3 regions of the Paraburkholderia sp. GAS206C genome follow, and region 1 is predicted to be linked to each of the others. Evidence: riboswitches for the same ligand, from Rfam matches in the RefSeq annotation. Region 1 holds a riboswitch; each other region holds the start of a gene.
The links. Region 1 has a riboswitch for cobalamin ahead of P3T20_RS06770 (TonB-dependent receptor domain-containing protein). Riboswitches for the same ligand answer to the same signal wherever they lie in the genome.

Region 1 (10,625 bases):
GGTGCACGGTGAGGTAGAACGTAACGACCTGGTCGAGTTCTTCGCTGAGAAACTGTGGGGCTATGCGATCACCGAAAACGGCTGGGTGCAGAACTATGGTTCGCAGTGCGTGAAGCCGCCCATCATCTTTGGCGACGTATTTCGCCCCGAACCGATGATGGTGGATACCGCCTGCCACGCACAGTCCCTGACGGACCGTCTGGTGAAGGGCGTGCTCACAGGACCGGTGACGATGCTCGAATGGTCTTTCGTGCGCGACGACCAGCCGCGCTCGACAACTGCCTTGCAACTGGCATTGGTGATTCGCGACGAAGTGAACGACCTGGAACAGGCTGGCATTCGCATCATTCAGATCGACGAACCGGCGTTCCGCGAAGGCCTGCCGCTACGCAAGGCGGATTGGACCGCCTATCTGGAATGGGCGACGCAGGCGTTCAGGATCGCCTCGAGCGGGGTCTCGGATGCCACGCAGATTCACACGCATATGTGCTATTCGGAGTTCAACGACATCCTGCCGTCGATTGCGGCGCTGGACGCGGACGTCATCACCATTGAAACCTCGCGTTCGTCGATGGAACTGCTCGACGGCTTCGGCGAATTTGCCTATCCGAATGGAATTGGGCCAGGAGTCTATGACACGCATTCGCCGCGTGTGCCGAACGTGGACACGATGGAGCGCTTGCTCGAGCGCGCCTGCGAGGTGATTCCTGCCGGGCGTTTGTGGGTGAATCCGGACTGCGGTCTGAAGACGCGTGGCTGGCCGGAAACGGAGGCGGCCCTTAGAAACATGATCGCGGCCGCGCGATCCATGCGGAAGAAGCTCGAAGAAACGGCGAAGGGGGAGAAGCGGGAAAGCGCCAGCGAAGCAGCAGCCTGACGGCGCCCACTGCAGGCTTGCAGCACGCGTGATGGCGTTTCGGCCATCACGCGATACTCACGTCAAACTCACATCACCCAGCTCAGGCCTCAGCAACGCGGCGACGGCGCAGGAAGTCGGAGATCGAGCTGACCACGTCCGGCTTACCCTTGTTACCGTCGATATACGGGCTCCACGGCTGCGCGCGCACAGTCGTCTTGGTGCGCCAGACTACGTTGAACTGACCATCGGCGCGCACTTCGCCGATCATCACCGGCTTGTGCAGGTGGTGGTTGCCGTCCATCTCAAGCGTGAAGCCCGACGGCGCCGCAAACTTCTGGCCGATCATCGCCACGCGCACCTTGTCGACATCGGTGCTCTTGGCCTTTTCGGCCGCCTGCTTCCACATATGGATACCAACGAAGGTCGCTTCCATCGGGTCGTTCGTGACGCGCTTGTCGCCGCCCGGCAGGTTGTTGTCCTTGACCCATTTGGCGAACATCGCCTTGAACTTGGTGTTCTCCGGATTACGCAGCGACATGAAGTAGTTCCATGCAGCGAGGTTGCCCACCAGCGGCTTCGTATCGATACCGCGCAGTTCTTCTTCGCCCACCGAAAACGCAACTACGGGCACGTCCGTCGCTTTCAGGCCCTGGTTGCCCAGTTCTTTATAGAACGGCACATTCGAGTCACCGTTGACGGTTGAGATCACCGCGGTCTTGCCGCCCTGCGAGAAAGTCTTGATGTTGGCGACGATGGTCTGATAGTCGCTATGACCGAACGGCGTGTAGACCTCCTGAATATCCGCTTCCTGAACGCCCTTCGATTTCAGGAACGCGCGCAGAATCTTGTTGGTCGTACGCGGGTACACATAGTCCGTGCCGAGCAGGAAGAAGCGCTTGGCGCCGCCGCCTTCTGCACTCATCAGATATTCGGTAGCAGGAATTGCCTGCTGGTTCGGCGCGGCGCCCGTGTAGAACACGTTGCGCGACATTTCTTCGCCTTCATACTGCACGGGGTAGAACAGCAGGCCGTTGAGTTCCTCGAACACCGGCAGCACCGACTTGCGCGACACCGAAGTCCAGCAGCCGAACACCACCGCGCACTTGTCCTGCGTGATCAGCTGGCGTGCCTTCTCGGCGAACAGCGGCCAGTTCGAAGCCGGGTCCACGACTACCGGCTCGAGCTGGCGGCCATTGACACCACCGCTTGCGTTGATCTGTGCGATCGTCATCAACGCGGTATCTTTCAGCGACGTTTCGGAGATCGCCATCGTGCCCGACAGTGAATGCAGAATGCCAACCTTGATCGGACCGGTGTCGCCTTGTGCGAACGCGGAAGGAATCCCGCCTGCGACCCCCGTCACACCCGCAACCCCTGCTGCCGATGCGACCTTCAGAAACTCACGCTTGTTCATTGATCGTCCTCTGCCATTTTGAAAGTTGGATATCGCCTTGAATACAAGGCGCAGTGCTTGAGCAACTTCCAAGCCAGGCGGGGGATGAGGAACGGGAGGCTTTGCCACGCTTGCGAGGTCGAGAGACGCTGTGTGACAGCGGTGCGCACGACGCGCCACGCTGGTGCGTCGTGCACGTATCCAGGGATGGCGAAGGCGCTAGATCGCTTCGCGCGCACCGTAACGTTCGCGCGCGGTCTGCATCATATAGAGCGTGATGCGTTTGACCTCGGCCTGACTCTCCGCGATATGAGCACGGATCATCTGCTGGGCGTCCGACGCTTCGCCCGCAAAGATCGCCTTGAGAATCGCCGCGTGTTCCTTATAGGTTGCCGCCACGCGCGGTTTCTTGGTGAAGTCCAGCCGGCGGATGATGCGGATGCGTTCGGTGATGTCCCCATGCATCCGAGCCATTTCGTTGTTGCCCACGGCGGCGACGAGACGTCCATGGAAGGCTTCGTCCAGCGCGGCGACGGTGGCGGGATCGTCAAGCTGCTTCTTCACGGGCACGCACCAGATCTCGCGCAGGGCGTCGAGCCGTGAGGTGGCGTCCAGCTCCACGAGCTTCGCGATTGCGGAAGTTTCCATCATGACGCGCACTTCGTAGAGGTCTTCGAAATACTTGAAGTCGAACGCGCGGACCTGCCAGCCGCTCTTGAAGTTGACATCCACGTAGCCTTCGCGCTGCAGCCAGAACAGCGCCTGCCGGACCGGTGTGCGGCTGACCTGCATACGTGTTGCGATATCGCCTTCGCTGAACTTGTCGCCCGGCAGCAGGCGGAAGTCGAAGATATCGGCCTTCAGTTGCGTATAGATTTGCGCAGCAAGATTGCTGGCGCTTTTCGCCGGCGCAGTCGGCGCGCTGTTGTCCACCATCAGTATTTCCAGGTGCGTGAGGGGGATGCGGCTAGCTTGTTCCAACGGCAGCGGAAGATCGCGAGCTTGGATCATGATACGCGGCTTGCGATGGAATGTTTGGACGATTCCGGCGCGCAATGAGAGAAGCTAACGCGCGAGCCAGGCAGCCCAGCCGCCGAATGCCGTGATGTCCTGCGCATCCTGCAGGGCGTAAGGCTCGCAGATGAAACCCTTCACCTGTCTGCCGTCCGCGAGCGTTACAGTGCCGATGCCAAGTGGTGCAGGGACGCCAGCGACGAAAGAACCAAATGCAGTCGCCGGCACGTCCCAGAGTTCCAGCTGAATCGGTGCGCCGCTTTCGGAACGCAGCAGCCCTGGTTTCGGCGGAGTCGTGTTTGCGAGCGAGAAGAGACGATAGTTGCTCGCGGTCGTCGTGCTCTCCACGAAGCTTGCACCGCGACTCGTCAGTTCATGGTTGAGCGGCATGCCGCGCAAATGGGCACCGACGACGGCGACGCGAATGGTGTCGCTCGCCGCGCTGCGTTTTGCCTCAGGCGCTGGTTGCGCGGCACCGGACTGCGCGGCACCCGACTGCGCAGCCAGCGGCATCCCAGTCGCTCCACGCGGCAGCCCGGTGGCCCGATGCCATTGCGCCGCGAAGTCAGCCAGCGCCCGTTCCCGCCACGCATCGCCAATGAAGGTAATCCCAAACGGCAGTCCGTCTTCGCGGAAGTTTGCCGGCGCGGCCACTGCGCTCCAGTCGAGCAGATTGACAAAGTTGGTGTACTTGCCGAGATTGCTGTTCAGACGCACCGGATCCGCCAGCAGTTCGGCGATCCTGTAGTGGGCCGGGGCAGTCGGCACGACGAGGGCGTCGAATTGCGCCAGCATCGAATCGGCGCGGCGTTTGAGATCGGCGAGACGGTAGATCGATTCGAAGGTGTCGGTGGCGGAGAATTCCTTGGCCTTGAAGATGATGTCGCGCACAACCGGGTGAATGTCGGCTTCGTTCGAGCCAGCAAAGTCACGAATCGCCGCATAGCGTTCCGCTACCCATGCGCCGTCATACAGCAGCGCAGTGACGTCGTCGAAGAGCGAAAAATCGAGCGGCACGCAGATCGCGCCGCGCGCTTCAAGGTGCGCCACGGCAGCTTTGAAGGCTTGCGCGGACAGTTCATCGCCGAAGAATTCCGGCTGTGACGGGACCGCAAAACGCGGCGCGGCGGGAACGCGCCACTGAAGCGCGGAAGCGGGCGCTTCGCGGGACAGACCGTCGGCCAGATCGAGCGAGGCGGCCAGGTCGTACACGAGCGCGGCGTCGTCGAAAGTGGTTGCGAAGACCGACACGCAGTCGAGCGTGCGGCATGCCGGCACCACGCCTGTATTGCTGAACGCGCCACGAGTAGGTTTGATTCCGACGATATTGTTGAGGCCCGCAGGGACGCGTCCCGAGCCGGCCGTATCCGTGCCCAGCGAGAAAGGGACGATGCCGCGCGCAACTACCGAGGCTGACCCCGAACTCGAGCCACCCGAGATGTACTCGGCGTCGAAGCTGTTGGCCGGGATGCCGTAAGGGGAGCGCACGCCCACGAGGCCGGTCGCGAACTGATCGAGATTGGTTTTACCAATGACGATTGCGCCGGCATCGGTCAGCCGCTGCACGACCGTCGCGCTGCGCTCTGGCGTATAGGCGAAGGCGGGACAGGCGGCTGTGGTCTCGAAGCCGGCGGCGTCGATATTGTCTTTCGCGGCGAATGGCACGCCATAGAGCGGCAGCTTCGTCAGATCGCCACCCACCGCGGTTAGCCTCGCGTCGAGGCCCGCGAGCTGCGCGTCGAGCACTGCTTGCGTCACGGTCGATATCCATGCGGGGTCATCTTCGGGCGTCAGTCCGCGGACCAGTTCGCCAAGCAACTGGGCGGGCGTCGCGCCGTCCCGATACGCTTCCTGCCAATCCGAAATTGTCCATCCGCGCATCTCGTATTCCCTCTTGTGTACAAGTTCAGGGGAATTGTACTCAAGACTCATGCCAACCGCGCGGGGAGGCTGTCACGCCTTTTCAGGGCGGGGCGATACAAGCATGGACGCCATGCCCGAGCCGTTCTCCGATGCACCCGTCTGGCGCGAAACGCCCGATCGTTGGGCGTCAGAACCGCGCTGGTGCGATGTTGCAATGACGCGTCGATTGGCGGGAATTATTCCGGTCCGCGTTAGATTCGCAAGTAGAATGCGCGCAAACGACTCGTGGAAGCTGGTGCAAATCCAGCGCGGTCGCGCCACTGTGACCGGTTTCAGTTCGAACCGGAAGTCAGACCTCGGCGTCGTTGTCTACTATTCAACTGTGGGGCGCGCTATCCCCAGGATTCCAATAATGAAGCTTCGTCATCTCATCATCAGCTCCGCGCTGACGGTTACCGCTTGCCAGGTCGCCCACGCCGACGACTCGTCGTCGACCCAGGATCAGGCCGTCGCGCAAACCACGCTACCGAATATCCTCGTCACCGGCGACACGCAGCATCTGCCGCAATCGTTCGATCAGCGATACGCCACGACCCAGGTTCTGACTCGCGCAGATCTCGACCGTCTTTCGCCCATTGACCCAAGCATCACGCAGGCGCTCGCTACACTGCCCGGTGTGACCATTGCGCAGAACGGCGGCCCAGGTTCGCTTGCGTCCGTCAGCATCCGTGGCTCGGCGGGAAATCAGGTGGCCGTGTTTATCGACGGCATCCGGGTCGGTTCCGCGACCAGCGGTCAGGCCGAGTGGGCTGATCTGCCGACCTCCGCATTCGACCGCGTCGAGGTGATCTCCGGTCCGGCAGCCGCTTCGTTCGGCGCCGATGCGATGGGTGGCGTGATCCAGCTCTTCACGAACCACGCTTCCAATCAGCCCAATCAGACCACGGTGTCGGTGGGCGGCGGGTCGAACAAGACCTTCGATACGCAGGTCCGCACATCGGGCTCGGTCCCGTCCACCGGCGCGCTCTCGGCGTTGAGCGGGCTGACCTACTCGCTCGGCTTGCATGACTACAACACGGCGGGGATCGATGCGACGCAGCCGGTTGTCTTCGGTCACGAAGATGGCCGTAACCCGTACCATGCACAGGACGTGGATGGACGCCTGGGTTACGCGCACAACAACTGGTCGCTCTCCACGTTCTTCCTGTATCACCGCTCGGATCTCTCCTACGATGACGCGGGCGGCGACGACCGCCAGGCCGATTATCAGCTGACGACAGGCGCTGCGTTCCATCTGGATGTCACGCCGTTCACGCAGCTCGATCAGTCGGTCGGCTACGCCACGGACCGCGAGTTCCTGTATACGAATACGCCGGGCATCCCATCCGATGAGATCGACTCGACGCGCCTGAGCACGTCGACCTCGCTGACGCATCAGGAGCGTGGGCCCGCGCTGTTCAACCTGCCGCTGTCCGGCGAGACCAAGCTTGCCTACGACTTCTCGCGCGAGCAGGCCTTCCTGCCATACGACATTCCGTCGGGTGTGCCGACGCGCGACGATTCAGCGGTTTCGCTGCATCAGTCGGCGACGCTCGGCCCGTTGACCGTGTTCCTGGCAGGCCGTCACGAGATCATCGAGGGGCAGTCGGTCAATACCGGCAACGTTGCCTTGTCTTATGCGATCACGCCGGTTTATACGGCGCGCGTTTCGTATGGCAATGCGTTCCGTCTGCCGACCTTCGACGACCTGTACTATCCGGGCTACGGGAACCCAAACCTTCTGCCGGAGCGCAGCGATACGGTTGAGGCGGCGCTGGATGCCACCACGTCGTTCGGGACCTTCACGGCGGCGGTGTACGACACGCGCGTTCACAACCTGATCGAATACGACTCGTTGACCTTCCTGCCGGTGAACGTCGGACGCGCGCATATTCAGGGCATCGACCTGTCGTACAAGGGCACCATCGGCAAATCGACGCCGGTGAGCCTCTCTGTCGGTTTCCTGAATCCGCAGGACGTCACGGATCAGACCTGGCTTAACCGCCGCCCGCGTCAGACGTTCAGCCTGAACATCGATCACATGTGGGACGAGTTCCGCCTGCACGCACTGAGCACGGGCATCTCCGTGCTGTACGGTGGATCGACCTTCGACGATCAGGCCAACTCGATCTATCTGCCATCCTATACAACGGTGGGCCTGCGCGCTGCGTACAAGATCAACTCGCATCTCACCGTGTCCGCCAATCTGTCGAATCTGTTCAACCGGCAGTACGTAACCGCGTACGGCTACAACACGTTGGGCCGGACGGCGTTCGGCAAGCTGGCTTACACGTTCTAAGGCGGTGTTTTATGCGGTGTTTTAGGCGGCGGCGCCGCGCTTCGGCCGGCGGACGGCTCGCAGCTTGCCGCTGCGTCCGCCGCCGCAGAAGAACTGCTCGGCTCCGTCGGACTCCAGCCCGGACACGTGGGTGCCGGGCGGCATTTCGAGACTCTCCACGACTTCGCCGCTGCGTGGATCGACGTGTCGTAGCTCGCTTTCGTTATCGTCCCATGTGGCGTGCCAGAGCTCTCCGTCAACCCACGTCACACCGGTGACGAAGCGGTTCGATTCGATGCTGCGAAGAACCTTCCCGGTTTCGGGGTCGATCTGAAGAATCTTCCGATCCCGATACTGCCCCACCCACAGCGACCCTTCGGCCCACGTGAGTCCTGCGGCATCGTCGCCGCCAGGAGCCGGGATCGAGGCGAGCACGCGGCCGGTTTGCGGATCGATCTTCTGGATGTGATGATCGGCGATCTGGTACAGGTGCTGGCCGTCGAAGGCCGTGCCTGCGTGTGCGGCGACATCGAGCGAGCGCAGCGTCTTGCCGCTCTGCGGATCGAGCACGTTCAGCCTGTCTCCGCTGGCAAACCAGACGTGCTCACCATCATAGGTGACGCCATGCACGCCATCGATACCCGGAAATGGGCCGTATTCATTGACGATTTCTGCTGTTGCACGCTTCATGGCGTCTCCCTGGCTGGTCACCTGTCGATTCCATCATAATCAACCGGTAGCGGCGCGGGGAGTAACAATGTCGTCGTGAATCCCGGCAGGGCCGGGGTCATCCAGCGACGCGCCCGTCCACGTCCAAACGACTGCACCTTGCCGGCGGCCGCCAGCGAGTCGAGCGTCCGCTGTACGGTGCGCTGGCTGGCGCCAAGCACAAGCGCGAGCGCCGAGCTCGACCACGACTCACCGTCGGCGAGCAAGGCGAGTACCACCGCATGTCCTTCTTCGACGGGTCGCGCCAGCACCACGATTTCTCGCGCCCGCTGCGGCGCCAGTGCAAAACCGGCTCTCGTTGCATTCACGCTCGCCAGCGTCCCGAGCAATGTGCGAAGCCGTCCGATTTCGACGCGCAGGCGTACGCGATGCGATTCGTCGGGATGCCGGGTGCGGAATGCCTGCGAGATCAGCGTGTCCCGTGGCACGTCGGACGGCCACGCTTCGGCGAGCGCGCGTGCAAGCGCGAACAACACAGGACGTCTTGCGAGCGAAACGACGGTGTCCGCTTCGCGCACGGCATAGTGACATGCATCGACGATGAGCGTGTCGGATGCCAGCAAGGCTTCGACTTCGGCAAGCAGAAGAGGACGTTCCTCGCCACATGCAATTAACCTTGCGGCCGGCGCGTTCAATACGAAGAATGCGTTTTCGACCTCGGCCTTCAACGCAGGGATGCCCGCGCGGTGCGCGGCGTATTCGGCCTGTTTGAGCGCGGCAAGGGCCGTTCGCGTGTGCAGGCGGCGCATTGCTATACCTGCGACGACCAGTTCGTGAGCGGCTCTGAGTCCGGGCGGAAAGGGCGTGGGGTCAAGTTCGGTGAGTGCGCGCTCAGCCTCGTCAAGGCGCCCAATCAGTAGCAGACGCCGCATCTCGAGATACCGCGCATACGCAGCATTAGCCCGGTCGCCGCTCGCTTCGAGCGTCGCCCGCGCGGTGTCGAGCGCCTTGGTGGGCCACGCGAGGTCGCGCGAGGCGAGCGCAATCTCGGCTTCGGCGACCACACATCGAGCCCGGGATACGGCCTCTCCTGGACCGAAGGCGCGTGCTGCACTGCGCACCAGCGCCCTGGCTCGCACGAAATCGCCGAGTTGCGCCATCGCGATGCCGCGTAGCGCAAGTGCGGGCGCGTCGTCGCGCAATGCGATCCGCTTCAGCGCGCCGAGCGGGTCGCCGGCGGCGAGCGCATGCGCCGCTGCTGAGACTGGCGAGTCCTTCGGCTGCTCTAATCGCGTCACACTTGTCACTCCCCCTCCTGCGGTGCCCGGGACTAATCTAGCACGACACCCAAGCCTCTCAGCGGATTTGGGAACGGAACAAACGACACAGGACACCTAAGGAGCGAATCATGACGACGACACATGCAACCGGGACACGCGAAGAATGGCTGGCGGCGCGGCTCAAATTGCTCGCGGCGGAGAAGGAGTTCACGCGCCGCGGCGACGAGCTGGTGCAGCAACGCCAGGCCCTGCCGTGGGTGCGGATCGACAAGGCGTACCGGTTCGAGACCGAGCAAGGCAGCGTATCGCTGGCGGAGCTTTTCAGTGGACGCTCGCAGCTTCTCGTTTATCACTTCATGTTCGGGCCGGACTATAAGGCCGGGTGCCCGTCGTGTTCATCGATTGCGGATGGGTTCGACGGCATCGCCGTTCATCTCGCGAACCATGACGTTACGCTCACCGCTGTGTCGCGGGCGCCGCTGGAGAAGCTGCTGGCCTACCGGCGGCGCATGGGATGGACGTTTCCGTGGGCGTCCTCGGCCGGGAGCGATTTCAACTTCGACTTCAATATTTCGTTCACCGAGGCGCAACAGCGTGATGGCGAAGTCGAATACAACTACCTGCGTGGCCGGCATGCGATGGATGCGACACCGGCACCCGAGCCCGTTGTCCAGTTTGCAGCTAACTGCGGAACCGACGCGCAAACGTACGCGCGCGACCGGCCTGGAATGAGCGCTTTCATACTCGAGGATGGCGCCGTGTATCACACGTACTCCACCTATGCGCGCGGCGTGGACGGCATCTGGGGCATGTACCAGTGGCTCGACCGTGCGCCGAAGGGGCGCAACGAGACGGGCGTCTGGTGGAAGCGCCATGATGAGTACGCCAGGGGTTGAGCCCGGTCATGAGTGACGTTCGCGCAACCGGTCAGCGTACACCGCGTGGGGCGTTCTTGCGCCACGCGGTTTTCCAACGCACCTGCTTCACTTTTTACGGCATCTGCGCGCTGCTGTTTGCCGCAAGCGCGACGGCGACGCTCATGTGGTGCTCGTCGATGTCGGCGATGGGCGGGATGCCGATGCCAGGCGGCTGGACGATGTCGATGGCGTGGCTGCCGATGTGCGGACAGACGTGGTCCGGTGTCGCGGCATCGTTCCTCGGCATGTGGCTCGTGATGATGGTCGCGATGATGCTGCCATCGCTCGCGCCCGCGTTGTGGCGCTATCGTGA
Region 2 (10,625 bases), on a different contig from region 1:
CCTATGCGATGCTCGAGCGATTGATTTCGGAACTGAAACAGCTTGCCGGGGAGTTCGCCCAGAAGGCCGCGGAGTTTGCCGACATTCTGCATTTGGGCCGCACCTGCCTGCAGGATGCCCAGCCGATGCGCCTTGGCCAGACCTTCGGGGGTTACGCGTCTTTGACTTCACGTCTGGCTGAAGAACTGTCGGCAGTACGGAACAAGCTGCGCACGCTCCCATTGGGTGGCACGGCGATCGGTACGGGTTTTGGCGCTCCCGCGGGTTACCGTTCGGCGGTCTATCAGCATCTTTCGAGCATCGCTGGCGTGCAGTATTGCGCACCATCGGATTCATTCGATGCTATGCAAAATATGGATGTTTTTGCGCGGGTATCTGGCGAGTTACGCACTTGCTCGGCTTCCCTCGCGAAGATCGCGTCGGATCTCACAGTGCTGTCGTCTGGCCCTGTTGGTGGACTCGGAGAAGTGCGCCTGCCGGAAGTGCAAGCGGGCTCGTCGATCATGCCCGGGAAAATCAATCCCGTCTTGCCGATGGCGATGATCCAGCTCAGTTTTGCGGTCATCGGCAACGACGTAGCGGTGGCGCAGGCCGTCCAGTATGGCGAGCTGGAAATCAATCATTTTGAACCCGTGGTGGCCTCCCGGATATTCGACAGCATCACTTTGCTTGCTAATGGCATCAGCAAGTTCCGGCAAAAATGCATTGCCGGCATCACCGCCGACGTTGCGATCAATGAACGCCATCTGATGGATTCGATGGCGGTGGCGACCGCACTCGTTCCCACACTCGGCTATGCTCGTGTGAGCAAGCTCGCGCGTCAATCCGTGAAGGAAGGGCGCCCATTGCTGGCAATTCTCGAAGAAACTGGTGTGCTGACAAGAGATGAGACGTTTGCGGCGATTGAGAAAGCCTCGCGTCCTGTTTTCGAGGCATGAGTCTGGCGGTACGGAGGCGTCGGCCGGATGCTGAAGTTCGCATTCGGCTGACCATGAATTTTGGACTGAGCGGAACATGATGAACAGAGACGGCCTTCTCGAATTGCTCGAGCGAAACGGCGTACGATTTCAATGCGAGCGCCATGAACAGGTGCTCAACATGCAAGAATCAGAGACGCTGGAACTATCCCTTCCGGGCGTGCGCTGCAAGAATCTTCTGCTCCATGACCGACAGGGCCGCTACTACCTCATTGTGACCACCGCGAATAAATCACTGGATCTGTCGTCGGTCGCTAAAACGTTGGACAGTAAGCGTCTATCCTTTGCTTCCGCCGAGCGCTTATTCGACCTGCTGGGCGTTCGCCCCGGATCGTTGAGTCCGCTGGCATTGGTCAACGACCGATCGGGCTTGATTAGCCTTGTGATCGATTCCGACTTGATAAGCGAACCGATCTTGCAGTTTCATCCGCTCGAAAACACAGCGACAGTTGCCCTGTCGAAACGGGATCTCGAAGAATTCCTGCTGAGCATTGATCACGCGCCTTCGTGGAACAGGCTCGAAGCGCGCCCGGCTTTCTAGAGAAAAAGTGAAGCTCAACCGGTGCGCCTCGCCTCCGTGTCCTTAAGCGCAGCGAATTATCCGGCGTCTTGCTTCGTTGCAAAGACGTGCGGCGATCGCCAACAACTTCTTCTATGCAGCGGATCGCGCTTTTGAGGCCTTCCGCTTCGACTGGCAATTGAGAAGATCGAAGGCCTCTTCAATATAAAACGTCAACGGATGGGCTCCGCTTGACTCGCGCCAGTTCTCTTTGGCAAATCGAAGCGTCCCCATGGCCATGATAGCGTCCAGACGTAGGGCAGGCCTGCGGGTCGGTTCCGGCCACAATTCATACATTGCGTCTGCCAGTACACCCTCCAACTGAACAAAAAGCGCATCTTTGCGGAGCCGAAGCGTTTCTATGGAGCGAAGAATCTGGTCCGCGATAAGGGACTCCTGGGTGTCGTACAACGGCGCAAGCAGCAGGAAAGTCTTCCTGGCAGCGTCCAGCGGTGATTGGTCCGGCGATTGCGCGAGGAAGGTAGGACGCAGGGCGTGCGGGAACTCGCCACTCTCGTGCGCCAGCAAAACGTCTTCCTTCGACTTCAAATAATAGAAAAAAGTGCGCCGCGATATGCCTGATGCCGCCGCGATAGCGTCGAGCGTCGTCTCCTCATAACCGTTCTCCTTGAAGAGTCTCAGGCCGGTCTGGGTGATCAGGTCAAGCGTCAACCGGCGTTTGCGCTCCCGCAGGTCTTCGCGCAGGTCAGTGGGGACTTTGTCTTTGCTGTTCATCCTGATCATTCTGACGATCGATGAGTGCCTTGACAAGTGTGCACTCAGTGCTATAAATTGCACTGAGTGTAATTTATAGGAGAACTTGTATGTCCTCATCCAAGGTTTGGTTTGTCACCGGCGCATCGCGAGGATTTGGCCGTATCTGGACAGAAGCGGCCCTGAAGCGCGGCGACAGGGTTGCCGCTACGGTACGAAACCCGGCAGTGCTCGATGAACTCGTCAAGACTTACGGCGATTCGGTCCTGGTCCTGCCGCTCGACGTCACGGATCGCGATGCCGTGTTCGAAGCCATCAAGCAGGCGCACGAACATTTCAAACGCCTCGATGTCGTTCTGTGTAACGCCGGTTATGGATATATGGGCGCAATCGAGGAACTGGAGCAGGAGCAAGTCAGGGCCAACTTTGACACCAATGTGTTTGGGACGCTGTCGGTCGTTCAGGCGGCGTTGCCTATCCTGCGAGCGCAGGGCAGCGGTCACATCCTGACGGTGTCGAGCATTGGAGGCGTTATCGGTTTCCCGACCGGTGGAAGCTACACAGCCAGCAAATTTGTCATCGAGGCCATGTCGGAGGCACTGGCAGGCGAAGTTGCTGCGTTCGGAATCAAAGTCACGATCATAGAACCGGGCCAATTTGCCACCGGATTTCAGTCGGCGGTGCAATCTTCGCCAACCATTGCGGCCTACGATCAGATACGTCAGGCCGTTCGCTCGTCATTCAAACCCGGGGATGTTGGCGATCCGGTAGCAACCGCGCCGGCGATTCTCGCAGCCGTAGACGCCGACCAGCCGCCGCTTCGCCTGGCGTTAGGTTCAGCAACGATCATGAAGATTCGTGCGACCTACGCGGCGCGGCTTAGCAACTGGGACAAATGGGAGGCGGTGTCGAACGCCGCTCAAGGCAAGCAGCCATCTTGAAGCAGTAGTTCGGGGCAGGCGGTCAGGGTCCTGAACAGTTGAACAACCATCTCAAACTCAAACTCAAACGTAAAAGCTATATTCATGAAGATTTCAACGAAGTCACTTTTTGCGGTGGCCCTGATCGCCGCGGCGCCGCTTACTTCCGCGTTTGCGGCTGACACGTACGCCTTGGATCCGGCCCATACTCAAACGATCTTTACGATCAACCATCTTGGCTTTTCGACGATCACCGGGGCTGTTCACGATCTGAAAGGCACGCTGGTTCTTGACGCCACGAAGATGGAAGACAGTACAGTCAAGGTGACCATGGCCACGGATAGCGTCGATACTGGCTTTGCAGCACGCGACACGGCTTTGCAGGGGCCGATGTTCTTCAACGTCGCACAGTTTCCAACGATGACGTTCGCCAGCACACGTATCAGAAAGACGGGTGCCAAGACGTTAGACATCGAAGGCGACTTTACATTGCTTGGGATTACGAAGCGTCTGGTACTCAAAACGACGTTCAATCGAGCAGCGCAGGATACGACCGGCACGAACGTTTATAAGGTCGGCTTCACTGCCACAACGACGATCAAGCGCTCTGAGTTCGGTATGAAGGCTTATGTCCCCTATGTGGGCGACGATGTTCACGTGACGATAAATTTTGAGGGCATCAAACAGTAGGCGTCTGGTTGCTATGTATTCGAAACGGATTTTTCATGGATACGCAGCGGTACTACGCGCACGTACCGCTGCGTATCGCGACCCGGAATGCTGGGATGGGAGAGTCTGAAGATGAAACTAATACTGCTGGGTGCGACAGGACTGATCGGCGGAAAAACATTGAAGCGCGCGCTCGCGAACGAAGCGATTTCTGAGGTGATTGCGCCAACCCGGAAGCCACTGGCCCCAAGTGGCAGACTCGTGAACCTCGTTGGGCCGGATCTGGAGGAGCTTCTCCCGTCTCTGATGTCTTACAAGCCCGATGCTGTCATATGCGCATTGGGAACGACCCAGGCAAAAGCAGGTTCGAAGGAGGCGTTTCGTTACGTCGACTACGAACTACCTCTCGCATTTGGAAAAGCTGCTCATGCAGCCGGGGTAGAGACGTGTGCGATTGTGACTGCCATGGGTGCATCTCCAGATTCCATGAGCTTCTACTACCGGACCAAAGGACAGGTTGAGAGAGACATTCAGGGCATCGCGTTCCGATCGCTTACGATTTGCAGACCCAGCCATCATCGATGGCGAGCGGAATGAAGCAAGGATTGCAGAAGAAGTAGCGCTGAGGCTGCTTCGACTTTTCGCTCCGATCCTGCCGAAGAAATTCCGCGTCAATCCGGCAGATGCCATTGCTGCCAAATTGCTTGATGCTGTCATCGTTGCAAAAATGGGGTGTCGTTGGATCAACTCTCAAGAGATGAACTGAGGCCGTACAAACTTGTGACTCCACCGTCCGGGCAGAAGGGGCAGGATAGCATTCCGATCGGCGGTCCCGCCAAAAATGGCAACAATCATGGCCGCCAGCGTCGAACAACATCGCTGTCTGAAGCGTTTAGCGCTGGGTAGTGTCGCCTAATTGACTAAACGCTACCAGTTGGGCGGCATCGGAAATTCGGACGGTATTGTGCTGCGTAACTTAAGAACCTGATTGTCTCTTACTGGCAGGCAAGCTGTCGGTCGGGGATTTCTGTCGACTGGCTCTTGTGGGGTTGAGAGGAGGCGTTCGCCCATCTCGAAAGCGGCCGCTGTTTGGGGATGTATTTCGTGCTTCACCGGGCGATCCCCACCGATCACCGGTCGGTTAGACGCTTCTCGTGCTTCCCTTTATGCGCCTGGCCATTTGCGAGACATCTCGTCGACCGATATGGCGCCTGATGTTCATCGAAATACAGGATTGGATGCGGGCCAAGTGAGATCTCTTACTGAGAAACGTTCGGCCAATCCGGACGAAGAAAGCAGAGACTACTCGCCGGGTGCGAGGCCGCATCAAAGCCATTCTCGATGCGGAGACGGTCATGGGCCACCGCACCGGCAGCTCGTTCATTCTCCGATCTTCGAGAGTTCGTCCATGGTCCGGGCAAGAGCCAGCTCGAGCCGTGCCCACTCTTGCTCCAACCCGGGTAGCCCAAAGCGCACGCTGGGGATAGCCGAAAAATAGCGTGTCCAGATCCCTTGCCGGGCGAGCCCCTGGTGCAGTGCCTCTGCACGTGGATCCGGGAACCAGGCAAACAGGGGAGTGCTCAGTGCGACCAGGCCGTGAGCCTGCAGCAACGCTACAAGCCGTGCGCTTTCAGACGCAAGTAGCACACGCATCTGATGTTGCCACGCATGGTCGCGGAACGCGTGTGCCACTGCATGGCGGGCGGGTCCGTTGACGGTCCAGGCGCCGAGATGGAGGCTTAGCGCTGCAAGTAACTCGGGCCGGCCCAGCGCGAAGCCGCAACGCGCTCCGGCGAGTCCGAAGAATTTTCCCGGTGAGCGCAGGACCACGAGTCCCTCGCGATCGACATACGCTGCCATCGACGAGCATGTCTCCGCAGGCAGTGCGTCACCGAACGTTTCATCCACGATCAGCGTGCCGCCGACCGCCGAAAGTTGCGCATGCCACTGCAACAGACGGTGCGGGTCCACTTGCTTCGTTGTCGGATTGTTTGGCGTGACGACGACCGCGTGGTTGACGCCGCAGGGCAACACATCGTCGTCGATGTCGAGTGGCACGACGGTGTGGCCCGCGCGCTCGAACGCAGGGGCATATTCGCCATAGGTTAGCGGAGCAACCGCGGCGACTCCGCGCCGAAGCAGTTCGGGCAGCGCCCGGATGGCTGCCTGGCTACCCGCCACTGACGTTATATGGTCGGAACTCGGCGCGCCATAGTACCGCGCGGCATCGGCGAGCAGGCCATCGCCATCGTCGGGCAGGCGGCGCCATATCTCGGCAGGAATGGGGGGCACCGGATAGGCGTGCGGATTGATACCGGTCGACAGATCGAGCCACGCGTCAAAACTGATACCGTAGCGCCGGACGGCTTCGCGCAGATTGCCACCATGCACGATTGCGCCCGGGACGAGTGTAGGGTTGGGTGAAATCATGTCGTGATTGTATCGACAGGGGTGATGCACCGGTGGCAATGGGATAATCGTAAACCGTGTGATGCCTCTCGCACCTCTGCAAATTGCGTTGTGTGCACCAACTCATCCATTTTTGATCGAGCCTCAGTTTCCTGATGACTGTTCCGAACGATTTCGCACCGGCTGTGCCTGGCGGCACACTGATGATCCAGGGTACAACCTCCGATGCAGGCAAGAGCACGCTGGTCGCCGGTCTGTGCCGGCTGGTGTCGCGCCGCGGCGGACGGGTAGCGCCGTTCAAGCCACAGAACATGGCGCTCAACAGCGCAGTCACGATCGATGGGGGCGAGATTGGCCGCGCACAGGCGTTGCAGGCGATTGCGGCCGGCATTCCCGCGCATACGGACCTGAACCCGGTGCTGCTCAAGCCGACCAGCGATCGTGGTGCGCAGGTGATCGTGCATGGCAAAGCACGAATGAATCTTGATGCGCGCGCCTATCACGACTATAAACCGCTGGCCTTCAAGGCCGTGCTCGAATCTTACGCACGCCTGCAGCAGCAGTACGACACGATCCTGGTGGAAGGGGCCGGCAGCCCGGCGGAGATCAATCTGCGTGCGAACGACATCGCCAACATGGGCTTTGCTGAAGCGGTCGATTGCCCGGTGCTGTTGGTGGCCGATATCGATCGCGGCGGTGTGTTCGCGCATTTGCTCGGTACGCTCGAATGCCTGTCCGAATCCGAACGCGCAAGGGTCTGCGGTTTCGTCATCAACCGGTTTCGAGGCGATCCAGGTCTGCTGCAGCCTGGGCTTGACTGGCTGGAGGCACGTACAGGCAAGCCGGTACTGGGGGTGGTGCCGTATCTGCACGGATTGGCGCTCGACGCCGAAGACATGCTGCCGCGTGTGGCGCATAGCGGTGCGGCCGATGCCGTGCAGTCTCTGCGGGTGGTCGTGCCGGCATTGCCGCATATCAGCAATCACACGGATTTCGATGCGCTCCGCGCGCACCCGCAGGTCGATTTCAGCTATGCGCTTGCGGGTATTCCGCCGCCGCCCGCGGACCTGGTGATTTTGCCCGGCTCCAAGAATGTGCGTGGAGATCTGGCCTGGCTGCGCGACAACGGTTGGGAAGAAGTGCTGCGTCGGCATTTGCGTTATGGCGGCCGGGTGATCGGTATCTGCGGAGGCATGCAGATGCTCGGCCAATCGGTGAACGACCCGCACGGCGTGGAGGGCCAGCCGGGTACCACGAAGGGTCTCGGCTGGCTCGATTACGAGACCGTCATCACACGCGAGAAGATGCTCAGGAACGTCACGGGCGCCCTGACGCTGAACGGTTCGCCGGACGTTTGCGGCTACGAGATTCACATGGGCGAAACCCACGGCCCCGCGCTTGATGCGCCGGCGTTGTACCTCGTAGCGGATCAGTCGGACGGGGACGATACACGTCCCGATGGCGCGGTGTCGGCTGACGGGCAGATTCTCGCCACTTATGTGCACGGGCTGTTCGACACGCCGGCCTCCTGCAGTGCCTTGCTCGCGTGGGCGGGGCTGGCCGGTTCGCAAGCACTCGACTATCCGGCGTTGCGGGACGCGTCGCTCGACCGGCTCGCCGATACGCTCGAGGAGCACCTCGACCTGGCTCGGGTGTTCGCCGCTATCGGCAAGCGTGCGGACGCGTCACGCTGACTCCAGCCGAGCCAGCTCAACTGAGCGCTTATTGCGCATGCAGATGCGCTTCGAGTTTGTCGTAGCCCTTGATCCGGTAAATCAGGAACGACAGGACCCAGGAGACGATGAAGATGCCAATGATGACGAAGCCGAGGTTGTTGAAATTCTCGTTCAGCGTATCGACGGTCTGCCAGAACAGGCCCTTTTGCCTGATCTGGTCGGCAATCATCCCCAGCGCCTCAATACCGCCTATCACGACCGCGACGAGCACAGAGACCAGCGTAATCGTGAGGTTGTAGTAAAGCTTGCGGATCGGTCGCACGAACGCCCATTCATAGGCACCAAGCATCAGGATCCCGTCGGTGGTGTCGATCAGTGTCATGCCTGCGGCGAAGAGTACCGGAAACACCAGCACGATCCAGATCGACAACCCTTGAGATGCCTGGTGTGCCGAGATGCCGAGCAGGCTGACTTCGGTCGCGGTATCGAAACCCAGGCCGAACAGAAAGCCGAGCGGCAACATCCACAATGAGTTCGATACAAGCTTGAACAGCGGCCGGAACATCCGTGCGAGCAAGCCGCGACTGTTGAGTAAGAGGTCGAGATCGTCCTGATCGTACGGCTCACCACGCTTTACTTTCTTGAACGCCCGCCATACGCCGCGTAGGATGATCAGGTTCATGCCCGCGATCAAAAACAGGAAGATCGCTGAGACGCTGGTCGAGATTATGCCGCCGACGTTTTGCCAGGATTCGAACCGGCTTTCGAGCGCAGAGGCTGTAGCAGCAACCGCTGCCGCTACCAGCAAAACCACGGCCGAGTGACCGATGGCAAAGAAGAAACCGACCGTGACGGGCCGCCGGCCATCCTGCATCAGTTTGCGTGTGACGTTATCGATGGCGGCGATGTGATCGGCATCGACTGCATGGCGCAATCCGAAGCCGTAGGCGACCAGGCCGGTGCCCAGTAACAGCGGGTGACCGTGGAAGGCTATGAAGGCCCAGATCCAGCTGCCGACGTTGAATAAAGCGAGGACGCTGTAGATGGCAATCAGCCGATAGCGCAATGCGTCAGTTGGAACTGACCTTGAGTACGTGATGGACATGCAAGAATCCTGAGGTTCGGGCTGTCCTTACAGCAGGTATCCATTCGCGCAAACGGATACTTGGCGACTCGGACATCCCCGTCCGATCCGGCTGAGCAGACCTCGGTCGATGGCAGGTCTCCTGACTCGCACGTCACGATCCGGCACCGACCTTCCCGGTTACCCAGTGGTCAAGCATGGTGTGGACTCGGCGCTTACAGTTGCGGGGGCAGTCGCAGACTTGAGCAGAGCGCTCTCACTGCGTTCCCGTTTAATCCCGGTGAGGGGAACCATCAAGGCGCAAGAGTACAGAAGGCTGCCGGAGGGCGTCAATCTCCGCATGAATAGCGGTTCGGACGGAGGGACCTTTCCCTTTCCAGCGATTTTTGTTCAGAACGCCTCGCCGCGGAACAAGGCGGCGGCGAATACCGGATTCGACGGCCAGTAAGCGTGCATGTAGGTTGCGACGATTGCACCGTGCCGATAGAGGGCTTCTCCGCTGGTTGCGCCTTGCGGCCGAACCGCGGTCGTAACCGGTGCGAGCGGCGTGTTCAGCTTCGAATAGTGGAACGTGTGTCCGGTCATGACGCCGTGTCGTCCTTCGATCTGTTGCATGGCCAGTGCCGCGAAGCGGATCTGCATGCTGGCCTCGCCGGGCAGCAGGCCGAGCATCGGGGTAGAGGCACCGTGCACGTCGATCAGTCGGTCAAGCAGATAGAGCATGCCGCCACATTCGGCGATCAACGGTTTGCCGGCTGCGGCGTGTGCGCGAATCGAGCCGGCACTGCATTTCCGGTCCGCCAGGGTCCGGGCATGGAGTTCCGGGTAACCGCCGGGAAGATAGAGGGCATCGGCAGCCTGAGGTACCGGTTCATTGGCGAGCGGCGAGAAATACGCGAGTCTGGCGCCGAGTGCTTCGAGCAGTGCGAGATTGGCTGGGTAGATAAAGGAAAAGGCCGCGTCCTTTGCAATTGCGATCAGCCTGCCGTCGAGCAGGCGTGGCAGGCTGTTACGCGGTGGCGCCTCGAAGTGGATGGCGGGCGGCAGTTCGGCCAGCGGCGTCGCGGCGAGCGCATCGGCAACCTGGTTGAGGCGTGCATCGAGATCCGCGATTTCTGCGGCCTGGTGCAAACCGAGGTGCCGGTCCGGCAATTCGATCGAGTCGTTGCTGTTCAGATGGCCGCACCAGCGCAGCGAGGCCGGTAATGCCTCTTCAAGCAGTTTCGCGTGATAGGGCGAGCCGACCCGGTTCGCGAGCACACCGTAAAAAGGCACCTGCGGCTGGAATTGAGCGAGACCGAAGGCCAATGCGCCGAAGGTCTGGGCCATGGATTTCGCTGCGATCACCGCCAATACGGGTATGCCGAAGGCGCTCGCCAGATCGGCACTGCTGGGCCGGCCGTCGTACAGCCCCATGACCCCTTCGACCAGGATCAGATCGGCGTCGCCTGCCGCTTCGGCCAGCAGTGTACGGCAGCCGGCTTCGCCGACCATCCAGAGGTCGAGCGAAAACACCGCCGCACCGCTCGCGTGCGCGAGGATAGTCGGATCGATAAAGTCCGGACCGGTCTTGAACACGCGCACACGCCGTCCGAGGCGGCTGTGGTAGCGGGCAAG
Region 3 (10,625 bases), on a different contig from region 1:
TGCTAAAGACGTCCAGCACTTCATCGAGCGGCAGATACTCGTACTTGAGTACGGTATTGAGTTCGTCGAGAATCACCATCTGATATTCGCCGCTTTCGATCATCCGGCAGGCTTCGCTCCAGCCTTTGCGTGCCGTCGCAATGTCGGCTTCCCGATCCTGCGTGTTCCAGGTATAGCCGTCGCCCATCGTGACGAAATCGCAGTTTGGCAGACTGCCCAGGAAATCGCGCTCCGAGGTATGCAGTGCACCCTTGATGAATTGCACGACACCGAGGCGCATGCCGTGTCCGAGCACGCGCACGGCCATGCCGAAAGCCGCTGTGCTTTTGCCCTTGCCCGTGCCCGTATTGACGATCAACAGTCCTTTTTCGATGGTGGCCTGCGCCTGTTTCTTTTCATGTCCTTCGCGGCGGCGTTGGGTCATGCGCAGATGCGATTCCGTATCGGTTTTCATGCAGTCAGGTCCTGGTGGTTGGGTTCAATCGGCGCGCCCCGGGCGCCTGCGTACAGAATTCGGCCAGGCAGGCAATGGCCACGGTGACGCCAGGCGAAGCCGTTTTGCCGGCAACGAGGCTGCCGCCGGGCGCTCCCAGCAGCGCGCAAGGTTCGCAGATGCCGTCGACGCCGAAGCGGGCCTGTACCGCTTTCGAGGCCGTTGCGCGAAGCATGCCGCCCGGGCAGGCGGCGATCGCTTCACGGCTGAAGCTATGCAACATTAGCGCATGACGGGCACAGAATGTCAGGAGGCCGGGTTCTCGCGCCTTTGAATCGATGGTCGAGATCGAGGCGATCGATTCAAAGGCGTTGGCCCCTTGCACGCCCAGTTTGCCAAGCGTCGCGAGCACAGCGGCCTCGATCGCCTCGGCCGAAACTTGCTGCCGACAGCCAATGCCGATGCTGAATTGCTTCATGTTGTGTCGTAACCGTCCGCTCGGGCCGTAAGCATATGGCGTGTCGGTTTGCAGATATCTGGCGCGCTACAATACACGCGTTGGCGGCCGCTCGCCAGCGTCGCTTCTTGACGCTGCCTCGCGGTGCAGCCTAAACTCGTCCCACTCTGGTGCCCGCCGACGCGTTATCGCGCCGGCAGTTAAACGGGAAACAGGACGCTTGCCGCGCTAGCGCGAGCCCAACCTGTGCTGCCCCCGCAACGGTTCAGCGAAAGCGTCGCTTAGGCGATGCGAAGCCGGCTCCATGTCCGCGACCAGGATCGCGGGCAATCAACCACTGCGCGAAAGATTCGCGTGGGAAGGTGGAGCGGTGCGTTCGCCAGCCCGGATACCGGCCAGAGAAGAGGTGTTGGCGCTGCGGGGATGCAGCTGGCCATCCACGCCTTCATCGCGTTCCTCTGTTGCGACCGCAACGTTCCGTATCGTCCCCACGTCCTGTTTACGTCCTGCGCCAGACGCTACCGCTCGCGTCTGGTCTGAAGCGAGTGCCCGACGAGCTGGCTTGTTTAATAACGGAGTGATCATGCAGAACCCCATGCGCAAGATCCCTGTGACTGTCGTCACGGGCTTTCTTGGGAGTGGCAAAACCACCTTGCTGCGCCATATTCTTCAAAACGCGAACGATTTGCGGATTGCTGTCATCGTCAATGAGTTCGGCGAGCTCGGCATCGACGGCGAAATTCTGCGTGGTTGCGGAATCGGCTGCGACGAAGAAGGCCGCGAACAGGCCGGCCAGCTCTATGAGCTCGCCAACGGCTGTCTGTGCTGCACCGTGCAGGAAGAGTTTTTCCCGGTGATGGAGCAACTGGTCGAACGCCGTGGCGAGATCGACCACGTTCTGATCGAAACCTCGGGGCTGGCGTTGCCGAAACCGCTGGTCCAGGCGTTCAACTGGCCTTCGATCCGTAACAGCTTCACCGTCGACGCGGTGGTGACCGTGGTGGACGGCCCTGCCGCAGCAAGCGGACAGTTCGCCGACGACCCACAGGCCGTGGATGAGCAGCGCCGGGCCGATCCCAATCTCGATCACGAATCGCCGTTGCACGAGCTGTTCGAAGACCAGCTCGGCTCGGCCGATCTCGTGATCCTGAACAAGACCGACCTGCTCGACGAGGCACAGCAGGCTGCCGTGGAAGCGGAGATTCGCGAGGAGTTGCCGCCCCAGGTCAAGATCGTGCGCGCCCAGCGAGGGCAGCTGGATCTGCACGGTCTGCTGGGTTTGCAGGCGGCGTCCGAAACCACGATTCATCTGCGCCACGATCATCATGGCTCGGCCGACGATCCCGATCATCACCACGACGAATTCGATTCCGTGATCGTTGAAGCGCCCGCAGCATCGCGCGAAACGATCATCGCGGCGCTGCAGGGTTTGACGGAGCAGCACACGATCTACCGCGTCAAGGGTTTTGCAGCGCTGCCGGGCACACCAATGCGCCTCGTGATCCAGGGCGTGGGCCGGCGCTTCGACAGCTATTTCGACCGGCGCTGGCGCGAAGACGAAGCACGGGCCAACCGGTTCGTGCTGATCGGCGAAGATCTCGATCAACCTGTGCTGCAGCGCGCGCTGAGCAACGCGTTGGCTGCCCAGGCCCAGCAGTCCTGATCCGTTATGCATCTGCTACGCACCGTTCCGGGCGGTTTTGTCGACGATACCGAAGGCGTCATCCGGATCGATCAGCGACCGGCTGAGATCGTGGTGCTGAGTTCGGCCGACACGACGCTGGCGCTGTTGGCGAGCGTGGTGCCGAGGCTCGGCGCCGGCTTCCCGGAGATCCGGCTCACCAATGTCAGCTTTTTGCGGCAGCCTGCATCGGTCGATTTTTACGTCGACGATGTGCTCCAGCATGCGCGTGTGGTGGTCGTCGACCATCTGGGCGGCGAAGCCTACTGGCCTTACGGTATCGAGCAGCTGGTCGAACTGGCCGAACGCAGGAAGCAGGTGCTGGTGATGTTCTCGGGCGACCTTCAGGAAGACCCGCACCTGCTCGCGCGCAGTACCGCCGATCCCGCCTTGTGCCATCAGCTCTGGCGCTATCTGCGCGAGGGCGGCCCGCTTAATGCCGAAGCCTTCCTGCGCTGCATCGCTTATCGCGCGCTCGGCTGGGGCAGCGAACCGGCCGCGCCGCGCGTGTTGCCCGCTGCCGCGCTTTATCATCCTGAGCACGATACGCCGAGCATCGCCGACTGGCAGGCGCGCTGGCGCCCCGGTGCGCCGGTGGCACTGATCCTGTTCTACAAGGCGCATTTGCAGGCGGCCAATACGCGCGTGTTCGATGCGCTGATCGAGGCGCTCGAGGCGCAAGGCGTGAACCCCTTGCCGCTCGCCGTGACTTCGCTGAAGGATCGAGTGAGCCTCTCTGTATTGCAGCAGTTGAGCGTCGAGCATCGGGTCGCGCTGGTGCTGAATACCACCGCGTTTGCGGTCTCTTCGATCGATGCCCCGGATGCCTTTGCCCTCGCGGGCGATGCACCCGTGCTGCAGGTGATCCTGAGCGGCGGGAACCGCGAGACGTGGCTCAAGGACAATCATGGCCTCAATGCGCGCGATATCGCGATGCATGTGGTGCTGCCCGAGGTCGACGGCCGCGTGATTACGCGAGCGATCAGTTTCAAGGGACTCGACTACCGCTGCCCGCATACCGAGGTCGACGTGGTGCGCTATCAGCCCGATCTCGAGCGCATCGCGTTCGTGGCCGAGCTGAGCCGGCGCTGGTGCCGGTTGCGCACGCTTGAGAATGCCGACAAGCGGCTCGCGCTGATCCTCGCGAATTACCCCGTCAGCGAAGGGCGGATCGGCAACGGTGTCGGACTCGATACGCCGGCCTCCGTCCTGACGATCCTCGCCATGTTGCGTGACGAGGGTTACCGGCTCGATCCATTGCCGGCCGATGGCGAGGCCCTGCTGCGCACGCTGACTCAGGGTGTCACCAACGACCCGGTTGTGCGCGACTTACGTCCTGCCTTGCAAAGCCTGGCGTTGGCCGACTATCGCCGCTATTTCGAGCGTCTGCCTGCCGAGGTGCAAGCCGCGCTCAATGCGCGTTGGGGTGCGCCGGAACTCGATCCGACGATCCGCCAGGGGCGCTTCATGATCGCCGGTTGGCGCTGCGGCCAGGTGTTCGTCGGGATTCAGCCCGCGCGTTCCCGTGACGCCAGCGACTACGCGAGTTATCACGACGCCGAACTGGTGCCGCCACATGCCTATCTGGCGTTCTATTTCTGGCTGCGGCACCGCTTCGAAATCGATGCCGTGGTGCACGTCGGCAAACACGGCAATCTCGAATGGCTGCCGGGCAAGAGCGTCGCGTTGAGCGGCCAGTGCTGGCCCGATCTGATTCTTGGCCCGCTGCCGCATCTCTATCCGTTCATTGTGAACGACCCGGGCGAGGGCAGCCAGGCCAAGCGGCGCGCGCAGGCCGTGATCATCGATCATCTGATGCCGCCGCTCACGCGTGCCGACAATTACGGTCCGCTGCAGGATCTCGAACGCCAGGTCGACGAATACTACGACGCCTTGATGGTCGATCCGCGGCGTGGCAGGTTGCTGCGCGGCACGATCCTGAAGACGATCGTCGAGCATCGGCTGCATGAGGAACTGAGTCTGGCCGCACCCAGCAGTCCCGATGCCGAGGATGCGCTGCTGACCCAGGTCGATGCATGGCTATGTGAGTTGAAAGAGGCGCAGATTCGCGATGGTCTGCATATCTTCGGGCACTCGCCCCAAGGCGTGCAGCGGCGCGACACCTTGCAGGCGCTGGCGCGTTTTCCGGTGGGCAACGGGCGGGAGGCGAACGCGGGGCTGATCGATGCGCTTGCACGGGATCTCGACATTGCCCGCCTGTTCGATCCGCTGGCGCCCGACTGGTCGGCGCCATGGGACGGCCCTCGCCCGGCACTGTTGCAGCAGGTGAGCGATGCGCCCTGGCGGCATAAGGGCGATACACGCGAGCGGCTCGAACTGCTCGCAGCGGAATTGCTTGCTGACCTGTGCGGTTTGTCCGGCGCCAATGCTGAATCTGGGCCTGCACACGGCCTGCCGGCGCCGGGCAGTCTGCCGCATGCCGAGCAGGTTCTCGAGCGTTTGCGCAATGACGTGCTGCCGCGCCTCGACGCATGCGGTGGCGAAGAATTGCGGCAGTTGCGGCGAGGCCTGGCCGGCTGTTTCGTGCCGCCGGGGCCGAGCGGCTCGCCCTCACGGGGGCGCCCCGATGTGCTGCCGACGGGGCGCAACTTCTATTCGGTCGACACGCGCGCACTGCCCACCCAGGCCGCCTGGGCGCTCGGACTCAAATCGGCACAGCAACTGATCGAGCGGCATTTGCAGGAGCAGGGCGATTACCCGCGCGCGGTCGGACTGTCGGTGTGGGGCACGGCGACCATGCGCACGGGCGGCGATGATATCGCGCAGGCACTTGCGCTGCTCGGCGTACGGCCAAAATGGGCAGCCGGCAGTCATCGCGTGACCGATTTCGAGATTCTGCCGATCGCAACGTTCGACCGGCCGCGCATCGACGTCACGCTGCGCGTATCGGGATTTTTCCGCGATGCGTTTCCGAACCTCATGCACCTGTTCGACGCGGCGGTGCAGGCGGTGGCCGAGCTCGACGACGAGCCTGTCGAGCTGAATCCGATCCGCGCGCGCGTGCTGCGCGAGCGCGATCAGTTGATCGCCGGCGGTCTGGAGGCTGGCGAGGCTCGCCGCCGCGCGGGCTGGCGTATCTTCGGCGCACGCCCTGGTTCCTATGGCACAGGCTTGCAGGAACTGATCGACACCAGCCAGTGGCAAAGCGACGCCGATCTTGCGCACGCGTATCAGCAGTGGGGCGGTTACGCCTACACCCAGCAACGTTCGGGCGAAGCCGCCCACGATGCTTTCGGCATGCGCCTCGCTGCGATCGACGTGGTGCTGCAGAACCAGGACAGCCGCGAACACGATCTGCTCGATTCGAACGACTACTACCAGTTCCAGGGCGGCATGGCCGCAGCCGTGCGGCACCTGAGCGGCGCGCAACCGCAGCTTTACCATGCCGACCACAGCAACCCGGAGACGCCGCGCATCCGGCCGTTACGCGAGGAGATCGCACGGGTGATCCGCTCGCGCGTGGTGAATCCGAAATGGCTCGAAGGCATCAAGCGGCACGGCTATAAAGGCGCTGCCGAAATCGCTGCGACGGTCGATTATCTCTATGGCTACGACGCCACCGCACGCGTGGTTGCCGATCATCAATACGCGCTGGTCACGGACGCGTACCTGAACGACGCGGATACGCGGGCGTTTTTGCAGCGCTATAACCCGCATGCGTTGCACGGCATCTGCGAGCGGCTGCTAGAGGCCATGCAGCGCGGCTTGTGGCAGCATCCCGGCACGTACCGAAGCCAGGTCGAACAGCAACTGCTGGCGGTGGAACAGCATCTCGAAGGACGTTCATGACAAACATCGACTCGCCCAGGACGCTCATCTCCGGTACACCCGTCGCCACGCGTACGGTTTTCCCGTTTGCGGCGCTGCTTGGGCAGGCGCCCTTGCAACAGGCGCTGCTGCTCGCTGCGATCGATCCGGGCATTGGCGGCGTACTCATCAGTGGCCCGCGCGGCACAGCCAAATCGACGGCTGCGCGCGCGCTTGCCGACCTGCTGCCAGATGGTCAACTGGTGACGTTGCCGCTCGGCGCAAGCGAAGAGCACCTCGTCGGCACGCTCGATCTCGAAACGGTGTTGCGCGACAACTCCGTGCGCTTTTCTCCCGGACTGCTGGCAAAGGCGCACGGCGGCGTACTGTATGTGGATGAGATCAACCTGCTGCCCGATTCACTGGTCGATCTGCTGCTCGACGTGGCAGCGAGCAGCGTCAATACGGTCGAGCGCGATGGTATTTCGCACAGCCATGAGGCGCGTTTCGTCCTGCTGGGCACGATGAATCCCGAAGAAGGGGAGTTGCGGCCGCAATTGCTCGACCGGTTTGGTTTGATGGTTGAGCTAGAAAACTGCTTTGAGCCGGCGCTGCGCGAACGGATCGTAAAGGCCCGCCTCGCATTCGAACTCGATCCACAGGGTTTCCGGCGTGGTTTCGACGTGCAGCAGGACGACTACGCACGGCGGATTCGCGCTGCGCGCATGCGTCTGCCGTCGCTCGAATTCGGCGAAGCGGTGCATGCGCGTGTGAGCGAGCTCTGTATCGCCGCGGCCGTCGACGGGATGCGCGCCGATCTGGTGATGCTGCGCGCGGCTCGCGCACTCGCGGCGCTCGAGCAGGCTGAAGCGATTGCGGTCGAGCACGTCGATCGTGTGGCCGAAGCGACGCTACGTCATCGGCGGCACGCAGAAGCTGGGACGCAACCGGATGGCGCAGACCCGGCACAAGCTGCACCGCCGCCAGCCGAATCCGATACGCGGCAGACCGATACGTCAAACGCTGCATCGCCTCCTGCCTCGGCCACCGCAACACCCGCAGGTCGGACCACCGATACAGACTGGGGTTACCTGCCGCCGGTGGCTGCGGGAATCGAACCGGTCAAGGCGGTCCGGCCGCTAGACGCAAAAAAACACTGAGCCATCGGGAGCGCGCCCCCGCGGGTTTGCCCGCCGGGTTTCGATGGCTGGAAGGCGCGGGCACTGCAAGCCGCAGCGGGATGCGGGGCGTGCGGCGCATCGCGTGGCCGGCGACATTCGCCAGCAAGGGGGCGGCGCGCCTGCAAACGCAACATCTGCGTTTCCGGCCGGAGAGGAGCGGTCAGAAGGCGTTGCATTGCTTCCTGCTCGACTGCTCGGGTTCAATGCTGGGCGGACGGCGTCTCGCGCTTGCGAAGGGCGTGCTCGCCAGCCTGTTCGATCGTATCGGACAGGCACGCGATGAAGCAGCGCTGATCTGTTTTTCCGGCTCACGCGCTGAGCGTCGCTTCGGGCCGGCGGTGCCGCGCTGGTGGAACGAGCGCTGGCTGCGCCCGCTTGGCGGGGGTGGCGGCACGCCCTTGAGTAGCGGAGTACGCAGCGCGCGCCAGTTGCTGGCGAGCGCTGCAACCGGTCAGGTAACGCGACAGCGTTACCTATGGATTCTGACGGATGGCCGTAGCTTGGATCAGCCGCCTTTTCCGGCCGAGGCCGACCGGATCGTGCTGGTCGACTTCGAAACCGGCCCGCTCAGGCTTGCACGTTGCAAAGCGCTGGCGGAGAGTTGGGGCGCCCTGCATCTCAGACCCGAGGATCTGCTAGGCCAGGATTGATCTGAGTTTAATGCACGACGGGAAACAGTTTCAGGCGTCTTTAACAGCTTCAATCCCGGTCTGGGACACTGCGTCCTTCGCATCCGGATACCAGCGCGGCGTATAGATCCACTCACCATGCGGGCCACCCGGAATACGGCGCGTCGTCGACGAGCCGACGATCACCATCGTGCGCATATCGACCTGTTCCGAGCGCAGCATACCGAGCGTGGTTGAATTGAGGGTCGCGCCTGGCCGGCCGATATCGCGGCCCAGCACCACCACGGTATCGGGTGTGCGCAAGGCGCGCAGAATCTCCAGGGCGCGGTCGAGCTGCCAGGGCCGTGCACGCGAGATGGGGTTATAAAAGGCCATCACGAGATCAGCCTCGGCCGCATGTCGCAGCCGCGTTTCGATCACACTCCACGGCTTCAGGTTATCGGACAGCGAGAGCAGGCAGAAATCGTGGCCGAGCGGCGCACCCGCCTGAGCTGCGGTAGCAAACGCGGCCGAGACGCCGGGCACGATATTCAGTTCGACGCCGGCCCAGGCGGCATCGTCGGAATTATCGAGCGCTTCCAGTACGGCCGCGGCCATCGCGAACACGCCCGGGTCGCCAGAGGAGACGATGGCGACCGAGCGCCCCAGGCTTGCGAGCTCGAACGCATGACGCGCGCGCTGCAACTCCTCGCGGTTATCGCTGGTATGCAGTTGCTGGCCGACGCGGAACGGGCCGGCCATGTTCACATAGGTGGCGTAGCCGAGGATATCGGTGGCCGCGTCGAGTGCGCGGCGCGCGGCTGGAACCATCAGGTCCGCGCTGCCGGGGCCGAGGCCGACCACGCTAAGCGAGCCGCGGCCATGGCCGATCTGCGCGGGATCGACAGGCGCCGCGCAGGACGCCAAAGCGAGCCCGGGTTCGCTGCCGTCGAGCCTCCGCCAGGGTAATCGAAGCGCTGCGTTCAGGAGAGCATGCGAGTCGCTCGCCTCGACGCCTGTTTCGACAAATCGCAACGGGACGCCGAGCGTGTCCGCTGCCAGTCTGAGTGCCGCATCGTTCATGGTCCGATGCGGTGCGACCAGGGCCGCGAGCGAGAGCGGCGCGATGCGCGCGTCCTGCAAGGCCTGTTGGACCCGTGCGGCTGTCTGTTCGTCGCCTTCTAGCACCGCCGCTATCACACAGCGCGGATGGATCAGAAGTTCATCCGCCGCCCCGGTGCCCAGCTGTTCGCTGATGCGTATCGACAGCCTCGCTCCGGGTGCCTGCGGCAGGTTCGCCTGCTCGAGCCAGGGGGCATGGCCTTCGACGCGAGTGCTCTCGCCGGCGAGCAGGTCCGAGACAAAGTGTTTGCCGTGCTCCAGGCTGGCGAGCACATAACCGTCAGGCGGATCGAGCAGGCAGGTGCCGAAACGCAATTCGCCACTGGTGGTAATTGCGGCGGATACTTCGAGTGCTGCGGCGATCTCGCGTGCCATGTCGTTGACACCAGCCAGGCCGCCAAGCAGCGGCACGACCGCGCTGCCGTCCTCGGCGACGGCGAGCACGGGCGGCTCGGCCCCCTTGCTGGCGAGTGCCGGGGCGAGGCAGCGGATCACGATGCCCGCGGCGCACAGCACAATCAGCGGTGTGCCTTGCGCATAGAGTGCGCGTAAATGTTCGCCGAGCGAGGCATAAGCTTCGTCGGCGGCGACTCGCGCCTGCAGACCGTGCACCCGTGAGCCGGCGTAACAGGCCTGGATCCTGCGCGCCGTTGCCAGCGCGGACGGCCCCAGAATTACGATGGCGGGTGGGATCAGGCTTGCCAATTTTTACCCGGCACGATCAGTAGTGAAAAATATGGCGAGGCCATGGGATCGACCTCGTCGAGCGCCACGATGCGTTGATTGGCCATGGTCGCGCGTTCGACATAGAGCGCGCGCTGCGCCAGCCCAAGCTCGGTCAGCACGCGCCTGACCTTTTCGAAGTTGCGCCCGAGTTTCATGATGACGGCTGCGTCCGCCGTGGCGAGCCGCTCGCGTAGTTCTGTTTCGGGCAACACGCCGGACAGTACCGACAGGCTCTGATTCCGGTACACGAGTGGCGACCCGAGCACGGCCGCACCGCCGAGCATCGAGCAGACACCAGGCACGACCTCGGTCTCGAAGCGCGCGGCGAGCCGGTCGTGCAGATACATGTACGAGCCGTAGAAGAACGGATCGCCTTCGCAGATGACGGCGACGTCGCGTCCGGCATTGAGATGCTCTGCGACCGTTTCGGCCGCTTCGTCGTAGAACCCGGCGATGATCGTTTCGTAACACAGCGGCGGTTCAAGTGCTTCGGTCGTGACCGGATAGACGAGTGGCAACTGCGTCTGGGCTGGTTGCAGATGTGCCTCGATGATGCTGTAGGCGTTGCCTTTCTTGCCCTTGGCCACGAAATAGGCCACCACGTCGGCGCTTGTGAGGCGGCGCAGTGCTTTCAGCGTCAGCAGTTCGG

Region 2: another riboswitch for cobalamin. It lies ahead of P3T20_RS22960 (HoxN/HupN/NixA family nickel/cobalt transporter); the one in region 1 lies ahead of P3T20_RS06770 (TonB-dependent receptor domain-containing protein).
Region 3: another riboswitch for cobalamin. It lies ahead of cobW (cobalamin biosynthesis protein CobW); the one in region 1 lies ahead of P3T20_RS06770 (TonB-dependent receptor domain-containing protein).

What each region holds. Positions count from the first base shown of each region.
Region 1 covers NZ_JBNDKR010000002.1:531,726-542,350, reverse strand. Annotated here, with positions in the region: gene metE (5-methyltetrahydropteroyltriglutamate--homocysteine S-methyltransferase) at 1-877, shown strand, start outside; gene urtA (urea ABC transporter substrate-binding protein) at 960-2,273, opposite strand; gene P3T20_RS06780 (GntR family transcriptional regulator) at 2,472-3,188, opposite strand; gene atzF (allophanate hydrolase) at 3,318-5,147, opposite strand; adenosylcobalamin (AdoCbl) riboswitch at 5,407-5,496, shown strand; gene P3T20_RS06770 (TonB-dependent receptor domain-containing protein) at 5,542-7,467, shown strand; gene P3T20_RS06765 (DUF5074 domain-containing protein) at 7,489-8,136, opposite strand; gene P3T20_RS06760 (helix-turn-helix domain-containing protein) at 8,154-9,413, opposite strand; gene P3T20_RS06755 (DUF899 domain-containing protein) at 9,524-10,291, shown strand; gene P3T20_RS06750 (DUF2182 domain-containing protein) at 10,300-10,625, shown strand, end outside.
Region 2 covers NZ_JBNDKR010000008.1:177,876-188,500, reverse strand. Annotated here, with positions in the region: gene P3T20_RS23005 (aspartate ammonia-lyase) at 1-938, shown strand, start outside; gene P3T20_RS23000 (prolyl-tRNA synthetase associated domain-containing protein) at 1,015-1,518, shown strand; gene P3T20_RS22995 (TetR/AcrR family transcriptional regulator) at 1,630-2,271, opposite strand; gene P3T20_RS22990 (SDR family NAD(P)-dependent oxidoreductase) at 2,361-3,191, shown strand; gene P3T20_RS22985 (YceI family protein) at 3,276-3,860, shown strand; gene P3T20_RS22980 (NAD-dependent epimerase/dehydratase family protein) at 3,948-4,436, shown strand; gene P3T20_RS22975 (hypothetical protein) at 4,357-4,605, shown strand; gene cobD (threonine-phosphate decarboxylase CobD) at 5,220-6,269, opposite strand; gene P3T20_RS22965 (cobyric acid synthase) at 6,404-7,942, shown strand; gene P3T20_RS22960 (HoxN/HupN/NixA family nickel/cobalt transporter) at 7,971-9,029, opposite strand; cobalamin riboswitch at 9,124-9,318, opposite strand; gene P3T20_RS22955 (cobyrinate a,c-diamide synthase) at 9,399-10,625, opposite strand, start outside.
Region 3 covers NZ_JBNDKR010000008.1:167,027-177,651, reverse strand. Annotated here, with positions in the region: gene cobO (cob(I)yrinic acid a,c-diamide adenosyltransferase) at 1-454, opposite strand, end outside; gene P3T20_RS22945 (cobalamin biosynthesis protein) at 459-911, opposite strand; cobalamin riboswitch at 1,042-1,304, shown strand; gene cobW (cobalamin biosynthesis protein CobW) at 1,474-2,553, shown strand; gene cobN (cobaltochelatase subunit CobN) at 2,560-6,381, shown strand; gene P3T20_RS22930 (ATP-binding protein) at 6,378-7,499, shown strand; gene P3T20_RS22925 (vWA domain-containing protein) at 7,580-8,170, shown strand; gene cobJ (precorrin-3B C(17)-methyltransferase) at 8,201-9,946, opposite strand; gene P3T20_RS22915 (precorrin-2 C(20)-methyltransferase) at 9,943-10,625, opposite strand, start outside.